DNA from 2 places in the Clostridium cochlearium genome. Region 2 is predicted to be linked to the other one. Evidence: riboswitches for the same ligand, from Rfam matches in the RefSeq annotation. Region 2 holds a riboswitch; the other holds the start of a gene.
What was found. Region 2 has a riboswitch for cobalamin ahead of CKV72_RS03045 (hypothetical protein). Riboswitches for the same ligand answer to the same signal wherever they lie in the genome.
Positions count from the first base shown of each region.

Region 1: another riboswitch for cobalamin. It lies ahead of CKV72_RS02465 (ABC transporter substrate-binding protein); the one in region 2 lies ahead of CKV72_RS03045 (hypothetical protein).

Region 1 is NZ_LT906477.1:510,323-515,826, forward strand. Features, by position in the region: gene CKV72_RS02450 (hypothetical protein) at 1-421, shown strand, start outside; gene CKV72_RS02455 (hypothetical protein) at 597-971, opposite strand; gene CKV72_RS02460 (hypothetical protein) at 1,041-1,454, opposite strand; gene CKV72_RS12200 (hypothetical protein) at 1,834-1,992, shown strand; cobalamin riboswitch at 2,106-2,282, shown strand; gene CKV72_RS02465 (ABC transporter substrate-binding protein) at 2,484-3,494, shown strand; gene CKV72_RS02470 (FecCD family ABC transporter permease) at 3,565-4,557, shown strand; gene CKV72_RS02475 (ABC transporter ATP-binding protein) at 4,563-5,327, shown strand.
Region 2 is NZ_LT906477.1:625,153-630,656, reverse strand. Features, by position in the region: gene CKV72_RS03055 (patatin-like phospholipase family protein) at 1-215, opposite strand, end outside; gene CKV72_RS03050 (phospho-sugar mutase) at 290-2,011, opposite strand; gene CKV72_RS03045 (hypothetical protein) at 2,200-2,679, opposite strand; cobalamin riboswitch at 2,888-3,069, opposite strand; cobalamin riboswitch at 3,309-3,497, shown strand; gene CKV72_RS03040 (hypothetical protein) at 3,789-4,049, opposite strand; gene CKV72_RS03035 (SufB/SufD family protein) at 4,068-4,988, opposite strand; gene CKV72_RS03030 (ABC transporter ATP-binding protein) at 4,990-5,504, opposite strand, start outside.

The sequences.
Region 1 (5,504 bases), 110 kb from region 2:
TTTAACTAATTTTAATATGGATACTTATAATAAAATAGTAAATGGAGATAAAATATATTCTAGTAACAAAAAAGTAGATAAAATAGGAGAAGTTAATGGATTTAAATTAAATAAAATAAATGCTTATCCAATAAAAAGTGGCTATGATAGTGTAACAGAATATGAGTATATTAATAAAAATGATAAAAAGTATATTTTCACAGAGCAAATTAAAACATTTATTAATTTAGATGACTATGGTGAGTTTAAATCACTAGATAAAGATAATAATTGGCTTTATTCTATAAGTAAAGATTCAAAATATAATACTAAAGTTTTTTATTGTTTTGGAATACATTTTGGAGAAATAAAAGGTGATATTTCCATAGAGGAAGCAATGAATATATTAAAGGTTTATTCTAAGAAATATTTCTATTATTAATAAATAGTATAAGGACAGCATAATGATAATAACTTGAATGATGATCAACTATTAGATAAGTTAATTAGAGATAAAATATTTATTATTGAAGGAAAAAAATAAAATCTTATACCATCTAATGAAGAAGTTACAAATAGGGTAAACCTCCTTTACTATTTGCAGTAACAAATGTGTTTTACGATGATGGAATATTTGATATTTTTTTCAGTTCAATTACTCTGTTATTATTATTATCATAAATATAAAAGTTTTTATTCAATAGTGAAACTACCTGAATACTTTTTTCTCCATAACAAATAAATATATTATTTTTATATTTATGATATTTTCCTTTTTCAATTATACTATTATTAAATTTTATAAAAAATTCTTTTTCTGTAAAATTAAATTCGTATACATCAGGTAAATACTCTGTAGATTGATAAAAACCTTTAATATATTCTAAAGGTTTTTCTTTATTTAAATTATAAATACTAAATATTAATAATACAACTAATATAATATTTAGTATAAGTGAAAAAGATAATATAATTTTTTTATTTTGCTTCATTTTAAACACCTCATAGAAATCTTATAGATAATAATTTCATTAATACTCCATTTTAAAGATAATGTAAAACTAAGAAATGAAATTTAAATAGTTAATAAGTCTATTTACAAGCCTTTTAGCACCTGTTATTTTAACTTTATCATCATTATATGTGCTAATAAAAATTTTTTCCCCAAATAAAGAATCAATAAATCTTGGTTTTATTATAATAATATTATTTTCTTGTTTCATTTCCCATTTCATATCTTCTAGAGCAGTTTCTAAATGTGCTGTATTTATAATAGGTATAATTTTCTCTGTATCCATATATTGAAAAGCATTAATAACAGCCATTATTATAAATGACAAAATAAAATATTTCATAGAATTATAACTTAATTCATTGTTTATTAAAATCATTGATATTGATATTATTATTATTGCTATGGAATAAAGCAATAAAAACTTAAAAAAATGCTTAAAATAAGAATTAATTTTATTCATAGATATCTCCAATTTATAATGTGATGTTAAAAACCCATCCTTTCAGTTTTTATCAGATATTTCCTTTATATTATATCATGAGTTGTACAATTCAATGCTCTACCTGTTTAAATAGTATTTTATTATAGTTTGAGTATTAAGCTTTATGTCTGTTGACATTAAGTATACAGGATATTTAAAGCTTTTACTATCAACTTCATAGCATATTAAAAATCCATATATTATGTTATAATAAAAATATAGAATATTAAACTAATCTACTATCTTAGGGAGTGAAATTATTGGAACAATCGTTATATATGTTAACAACATTATTCATGACATTGTTAATTATGGGGTTTTTTGATAAAAAGAAAAAGGATAAGATTAAATAATATCTTTGTATTTTGATAGATTAAAATATATTCCAAATTCTAATGAAAAATTTTTAGGCAGATATATGGTTAATTTTTCAGATGATTATTTTAAAAAAGACGTTAAGTGTGCAACTATAATTATAAAATTTAACAATAAAAGTAATTCAATATTTTTAAGTTAATTCCACTATTCTATTTATTACAAGTATAAGGCAATAATATAAAACCTCAAAGTGCGTCTTTTGACAAATTTCGTTTACGTATTTATAATAAAATAAGTAAATAATTTAATAGTTTAATAGTTTAAATTTTAGGTGCCTTGTTAGGCTTAATATGGAAACAGGTGAAAATCCTGTACGGTCCCGCCGCTGTAATGGGGAGATTTTATAAAGTATACCACTTCACATAAGAGGGAAGGTTTATAGAATTGAAGAACCAAAGTCAGAAGACTTACCTGTAATTAGACACTAATAACTCTACGGTTGATAGGGGAGGTGTATTAAAGTTACTTTTATAGACAACTATAATATGTTTTTATATCAACTTCTCATATGTTATTGAGAAGTTTTTATTTTTTACGAATAATATAATATTTAAATTTAATTGTAGAATTTTAGTGTCAGAGCTAATCACTTATACATAATTTTATTTAATGAATTAGGAGGGAAAATATATGAAGAAAAATTTGAACTTTAAGAGAATAATGTCAGCTACTTGTATAGCTTTGGTTTTAGGAGCATCATTTACAGCATGCTCAAATACAGCTAAAGATACAGCAAATAAAGATGGAAAGGCTACAGAAGTAAAGGCTACAAAATTTACTCCTTTTGAAATTGAAACTTATAATACAGTTGTAAAATATACAAAAGTCCCTGAAAAGGTAGTTAGTTTTAATGCACATACAACAGAAAATTTATTTGCATTAGGCTTAGAAGATAAAATAATTGGAACAGCTTATAATAATGCAAAAATACTTCCACAATATGAGGAAAAACTTAAAAAAATACCTGTGTTGGCAGAAAAATATCCTTCAATGGAAGCTCTTCTTGGAGCAGGTCCTGATTTTGTATATGGTAGAAGTTCTGCTTTTGGGAAAAAGGGAGTAGGGACAGTTAAAGATTTTGTAGACAATAGTATAATGCCTTATGTTTCAAAGGCTACTTATACAGAAGGGGCTACAATAGAAGATACATATGAAGATTTCCGCAATCTAGGTAAAATTTTTAATGTAGAGGATAGAGCGGAAAAGATAGTTGAAAAGATGAAAAATCAAATTAGCGAAGTACAAAAAAAGACAAGTAAAGTAGATAAAAAGATTAAAGTTTTTGTGTATGATAGTGGAAATGATCAGGCCTATACAGCAGGAAAAAGTCTTCAAAGCAATATTATTGAACTTGCAGGTGGACAAAATATATTTGGTGATTTAAAAAAGACATGGGAAAAGGTTAGTTGGGAAGCAGTTGTAGAAAGAAATCCACAATGCATAATTATAAATGATTATGGCAAAGTGTCAGCAGAAGATAAAATCAAATTCTTAAAAAGCAACAAAGCATTAAAAGATATAGATGCAATAAAGAATAACAGATTTGTAATTTTACCATTACCAAGTGTATTTACTGGAATTAGAAATGGAGATGCAGTAGAGAATTTAGCAAAGGAACTTTATCCTGATTTATTTAGATAGGTTGGTGAAATAATTGAAGACTATCTTCAAAGAAAACACATCTTTTCTTTTTATAATTTTGTTTGTAATTATGATTTTATCAATGGTGGTAGCTGTTGGAATTGGTCCTGTGTCTATTGATTTTATGGATGTTTGGAAAATAATATTATACAAGCTAGGTTTTAATATAGATGGGGTTGCACAAATAAGTAGCAATATTCAACGAATAGTATGGTATTTAAGGCTCCCAAGAGTTATATTAAGTGCAGTTGTAGGAAGTGGTCTTGCAATAGCTGGAGTAAGTATGCAGGCTTTTACAAAGAATCCATTATCCGATCCATATATACTTGGAATATCATCAGGAGCATCTGCAGGGGCAGTGGCAGCAGCCCTTATAGGCATATTTAATATTTTTGGGATTTTTGCTATGCCAATAGGAGCTTTTATAGGTTCGTTAATATCTATAATTGTTGTATATTCTCTATCAAGAACCAAAGAAGGAATATTACCTATTAGACTAGTTCTTACTGGACTAGCAGTGTCTTCAATTTTTTCCGCATTTACAAATTACCTTATATATAGTTCCAAAGATGAAAGTGGAATTAGAAATGCAGTATTTTGGATGATGGGCGGACTTTCAGGTACTAAATGGATATATATTCCCATACCTTTAGCAGTACTTATAGTATCAATTCTAGTATTATTTTGTTTAAGTAATGCGTTAAACACCATGCTAATTGGTGAGCAAACAGCTATAGTATTAGGAATGAATATAAAGCTTATAAGAACTATAGTAGTTTTGGTTTGTGCATTACTTACAGGAACTTTGGTTGCCATAAGCGGATCAATAGGTTTTGTAGGATTAATAGTGCCACATATATCAAGGAATTTTGTAGGCTCAGATCATAGAAAAGTTCTTCCCATTTCTGCGCTTTTAGGGGCATTATTGATAATTTGGGCAGATGTTGCAGCTAGAATGGTGGTTGCCCCTCAGGAACTACCTATAGGAATAGTTACTGCACTTACTGGAGGACCATTTTTTATATGGTTACTTAAACGAAATAGATATTCTTTTGGAGAGTGAATAATATGTACCTAGAAATAGAGAATCTTGACTATGAGATAGAAAATAAAAAAATATGTGATAAAATAAAACTTCAGGTTAACAAAGGAGAGTTTGTAGGTATAATAGGACCTAATGGAAGTGGTAAGTCTACACTTTTAAAGAATATATATAAAGTGCTAAAACCTAAAGGTGGTACCATTTATTTGAATAGTAAAGATTTAATTAAAAGTTCCAATAGAGAAGCGGCTGAAGAGATGTCTATAGTGGCACAAGAAAACAATGTAGGATTTGATTTCAGTGTAAAGGAGATAGTTTTAATGGGTCGATACCCATCCAAAAAGCTTTTTGAAGGAAGTAATAGCCAAGACATACAAATAGTAAGAGACTCATTAGAAAAAGTAGGAATGGAAAGTATGGAGAAAAAAAGTTTTTCAAAACTATCAGGTGGAGAGAAACAAAGAATATTAATAGCTAGAGCAATAGCACAGGACACGGAATTTATGATACTTGATGAGCCTACTAATCATTTGGATATAGGTTGCCAGATAAAAATACTTAAATTGCTTAGAACCTTAAAAAAGACAATTTTAATATCTTTACATGATTTAAACATGGCAGCAGAATATTGCGATAGAATATATGCAATAAAAGATGGAAAAATTGTGGACAGTGGAACTCCAAAACAAGTTTTAAAGCCTGAGCTTATTAAAGAATTGTATAAAGTAGATGCTTATATACAAACAGATCCAAACACTGAAAAAGTAAAAATTAATTATATACTATCTTAAAATATAATTTAGAAATATAAAAGTTAATACTATTAAACAGTCTGCTATAAGGACATTTTTTTACTTCTTTTTTTATGAAATAAAATAGAACTACCTAAAAACAAGCAACATAGAAATACAATAAAAAACATATTATTAAAATTAGTTGCTAGGTTAACAAGTACTGATGTAAATATC
Region 2 (5,504 bases):
ATACTCAAATATCTAGGATCATTTACATAATTTATCGTTACAGCCTTATTTCTCTTTTTTTGTTTTGAAACATAAGATGTAGCATTACACGCACCCATAGATACCCCTATTACATATGGAGTATAGAAGTCTTTTTCCATAAAATAATCCAATATTCCTGCAGTGTAGAGACCTCTCATTCCCCCACCTTCTAATATTAATCCCACTTTATCCATGTAGTATCCTCCTATAACTGCAATTTGTAAAATGAAAAAACTTTATAGATATTAGATTAATATCTTAATTTCTATTATTCTACTGAATTAAGTTTTTCCATAATAGTTTTTTCCATTATTTTTAATTTGTTTTCTGAATCTTTTAAAGTACTTCCTTTAGAATATAAGTATATTTTTATTTTAGGTTCTGTTCCAGATGGTCTAACTGCATACCAAGATCCATCTTCTAATATAAATTTAAGTACATTGGATTTAGGAAATTCTATTGGCTTTTCTTCACCGCTTATAAGATTAATTTCTTTTCCTTCATTTATATCTATATATTTTACAAGTTTCACATCCCCTATAACTTTAGGAAATTCTTTTCTATATACATCCATCATTCTTCCTATTCTCTTTTGTCCTTCTACACCTTCTAATATAAGTGATATTAATTTTTCTCTATAATATCCAAACTCTTTATATATTTCATTTAATACATCTATTAAAGTTTTTCCTTGTGTTTTATAATAAGCTGCCGCTTCACATAAAAACATTGCTGCAATAACTGCGTCCTTATCTTTAACAAAATCTCCAGCGGTATATCCTATACTTTCTTCATATCCAAAAATAAAATTATATCCTTTTTTATTCATTTCCATTTCTTTACCACAGATATTTTTAAATCCTGTAAGAGATTCAAAGGTTGTAACTCCATACTTTTCCCCTATAACCTTTCCCATATCACCAGTAACTACTGATTTTATTATCATTGGTTTTTCAGGTAAAGTTCCTTTTTCCACTTTACTTTCTACAAGATACTTAATTAAAACAGCTCCTGTTTGATTGCCATTTAATGCTGTGAATTCCCCTTCTTTATTTCTAGCCATTACTGCCAATCTATCACAATCAGGATCTGTTGCTAATAATAAATCTGCTCCTTCTTTTTCCCCTAGTCTTTTAGCATATTCAAAAGCCTTTATATCCTCTGGGTTCGGATATCCTACCGTAGTAAAATCTGGATCTGGATTTTCCTGTTCTGGTACTACTACTACATTAGTAAATCCTCTTTCTTTTAAAACTCTTCTTACTGGAATGTTTCCTGTTCCATTTAATGGCGTATACACTATTTTAATATTCTTATCTATGTCATCCCTTATAGACAAGGATTTAACTTTTTCTATATATTCATCATCTATTTCTTTACCTATGATATTTAAAAGTCCTTTTTCTAAAGCTTCTTCTTCAGATATAAACTTTATTTCTTTAAAATCTTTAATATTGTTTATCTCTTCTGTTATAGGTATTGCTATTTTATCTAGTATTTGTGCTCCATCCTCCCAATATACTTTATATCCATTGTAATCCTTAGGATTATGACTAGCAGTTACCACTATGCCTGATATTGTGTTTAATTTCCTTACAGTATAAGATAGTTCTGGAGTTGGTCTTAAATCTTCAAATAAATATGCTTTAATACCATTTGCAGCTAAAACCAACGCTGCAGTTTTTGCAAAAACATCTGAATAATGTCTACAATCATATGCTATAGCTACTCCTCTATCCATTGCCTCTTTACCTTGTTTTATTATAAACTTTGCAAGGCCTTGAGTTACTTTAGCTATTATATATTTATTCATTCTATTTGTGCCTGCTGCAATTTTCCCTCTAAGTCCAGCTGTTCCAAACTCTAAATTTTTATAAAATCTATCTTCTATTTCTTTAGGATTATCCTCTATACTCCTTAATTCTTCTCTTGTAGCATTATCAAAATAATCATTATTTAACCATTCATTATAAACTTTCATATAATCCATAAATGTCTCTCCTCTCTTTTGTTCTATACTCATATTTTATCAGATTTTTATATATTTTATTAGTATATTCTATAATTATTTCCTATAAATAGATATAAAAAACCTTAAGCTTTTACATTTTATAAAAGCTTAAGGTTTTTACAATGTATTTATAATTTATAAATGAAAATTTTTAAAAATTGGACAGGCTAGATTCTAATCTCATCTTTTATATTAGGTCTATCTTTCAAAGTTACTTTTATAACAACGGTATCTGATCCTAATTTTGTAAATTTATTAATAATATTTTCATCCATTTTGCCTAACTCCTCATTATTTACTGTAAATACTAAATTATCCACAGGTATTTGTTGACCTAATTCATCTTGTACCTCAAATTGTATTTCATCTCCGGGTTCAATTCCTTCTAAGTTATTCACTATTCTTATAGAGCTTATTCCTATATTTTCACTTTGTATTTTATTTATTATGTCTCTAATTTCTTTTAAAGATAGTATATTATTTTCATTTAAATTTTCTTCTGAATTTACTTCTATCGTATCATCTTTTTTATTAGTTTTTGCAAATACTGTTCCCATTTCTAATATACCAACATCTCCAATAGTCAAAAGCATTAACACTACAACCAACACACAGATAAAATTTTTGTACTGTCTTTTTTTATACATATTTTAATCCCCTCTTTAATTGAAATAATTTGTCTTTACATATATTCTTTTAATCAGTATAAGACTTATCTCAACCCCCTTTATAAAATTAATATTTTTATAATAAAAAAACCTTATATCCCACAAAATTCCATGAGAGTATAAGGTATTATACTAATCCTTAAAACTTAATATAATTTTCAATACCCAACTTTCTCCGGAAGTTGTATATTCACACTACTATAAAGCAGGTCTCCTGACTTATGATTCATCATTTATTTCCGCCTTCTCAAGAATATCTCAATGGCTTATGGAATAAACTCACCAATTACAGTGGCCGGACCGTGGAGGATTTTCACCTCCTTCCCTTTTAATTCTTTTTTACAAGAAACTTTATAAACAAATATTTAATTTTTAATAGTTTATTAATATTTACCATTTATTTTATCAATTTATTAATTTCATATACATTATAACATATTTTTATAAAAATTACACCTGGTATTGTTAATAATTATAAATAAAATATTAATATGTTTATTTATAATATATATAATTATCATATTTTTATTATTTAAGCTATTTTTTATTATTTTGTTATTTTACTGTTGACATATTAATTTTGAGATGATATACTTTATTCATAAGTTAATAACAAATGAAATTTAGGTGCTCATTTTGTTGTATATAATGGGTGAAAAGGGAATGTGGTTAAATTCCACAGCAGCCCCCGCTACTGTAATAGATGACGAGCCTTTAATAACCACTTCTAAAAAGAAGGAAGGTAAAGGTTAGAATGATTCTTAAGCCAGGAGACCTGCCTAAATTATTAAAAACCTCTTTCGGTGGGAAAGTTGTGGTAGTTTTGTGTGCTATAAGATTATTAATTTCAAAATAATTATCTTATTGTGATAAAAAGCAACCTTTTCCATGGGTTGCTTTTTTTAATAATTTAATATTGCAAATCTCAACTCTTTTCTTACTGTTAAATGATGAGTAATATTCCAAGCACTATAGTCTTTTAATATCGTAAGAATAAGAGTCAATTTTGAAAAATAAGCTGTATGCAATAAAAATAGTTTTAAATAGAAACCGCCTTTCTATTATTTATTATTCTACAGCTTATTTTTTTATTGTATTTTTAAAACATAAGTATAATATATTATATTTATTATTTGAAAAAATACCAATATGGCTACAAATAAATTTAATAAATTATTTTTATACATTTTATTTTTTACTAATATATAAAAATATGGTATGGAAATTATAATACTAATAGCTAATAGTATTATTCTATAAATAGAACCCACTTCAAAGCTTCTACTTATAATCGTTATTACAGTAACTAATATGAATAACACATTTAAAATTGATTGATTATTTTTCATAGTAGACTCCTTTTATAACTATTTTAAAAAGCCTTTTAATATAGTATCTTCAGCTTCTTTTTCAGTAAGTCCTAAGGACATTAATTTTATAAGTTGATCATTTGCAATTTTCCCAATAGCTGCTTCATGTATAAGCTCTGCTTCATTGTGCTTTGCCGCTATAGCAGGAATTGATTCAACTTTAGAATTTCCCATTATAATAGAGTCACATTGTACATGGGCTCTACATTTATTTTTACCTACAACATTAAAATTAAATTTTTGATTTGAATCATCTTTTGCTACAGAACGTGAAATTACCTGTGCTGTTGAATCTTCTCCTTTTAATTCTATTTGTATATCAGATTTTGCCTTCTGCTTTCCTTCTGTCATCATTCTTTCTGTAATAACTAAACTAGCTTCCTTTTGTAAATAGATTTCTGTTTCTCTTTCCGTATCATCTACTCCCTTAATTTGTATTATTTCCATTTCAACCTTTCCACCTTCTTCTACATGAAGAATGGTTTTTGAATTGAAAACTTTTTTTCCCTTTCCCTCTCCTTCTGCGTAATGTTTTTCACTATACTTTAATTTTGCACCTTTTCTTACAAAAAATTCATGAACTCCATCATGCTGCGTTTTTGAATGTCCTGGATTATGTATTCCACATCCTGCAACTACCTCAACTTCTGAATTTTCACCTATTTCAAAAGTATTATATACCTTATCACTAAGGCCTTCTTGAGTTAAAATAACTGGTATATGTACACTTTCTCCTTTAGTGCCAGGTTTTACAATAACATCTATTCCGCTTTTATCTTCCTTATTTTTTATATGTATATTGTTAGAAATACTTCTTTCTAATTTTTCTCCATCTTTTCTTATATTATGTGCTCCAGAAAATATATCTTTAACATTATCTATGACATTTAATATTCTCTCTTCTACTGATCCTAACATATTAATTTCTCCTTTCACAGACAGCATTACAGCCACATTCTACCCCAAAAGTTACTTTAGATAGTATTTCATCTTTTGAAGTTTTCTTTTCTATTTTACCTTCGGATATTATAATCACTTCATCTGCTAATTGAATTATTCTCTCTTGATGAGAAATTATAACTAGAGTTAATTTTTTTTCTCGATTAAGATTTTTAAAAGTTTCCACTAGTTTTTGAAAACTCCATAAATCAATTCCCGCTTCCGGTTCATCAAAAACTGCTAACTTTAAATCTCTAACTAGAATTGTAGCTATTTCTATTCTCTTTAACTCTCCTCCAGAAAGACTATTATTTATTTCTCTATTTAAATAATCCTGTGGACAAAGTCCTACATCTAAAAGAACTTTACAAAGATCTAAGTCTTTTTTCTCATCTGCTTTTGCAGCTATTTCTAAAAGTTCTTTTACCTTTATGCCTTTAAATCGTGCTGGTTGTTGAAAAGCATATCCTATTCCTAACTTTGCTCTTTCATTTA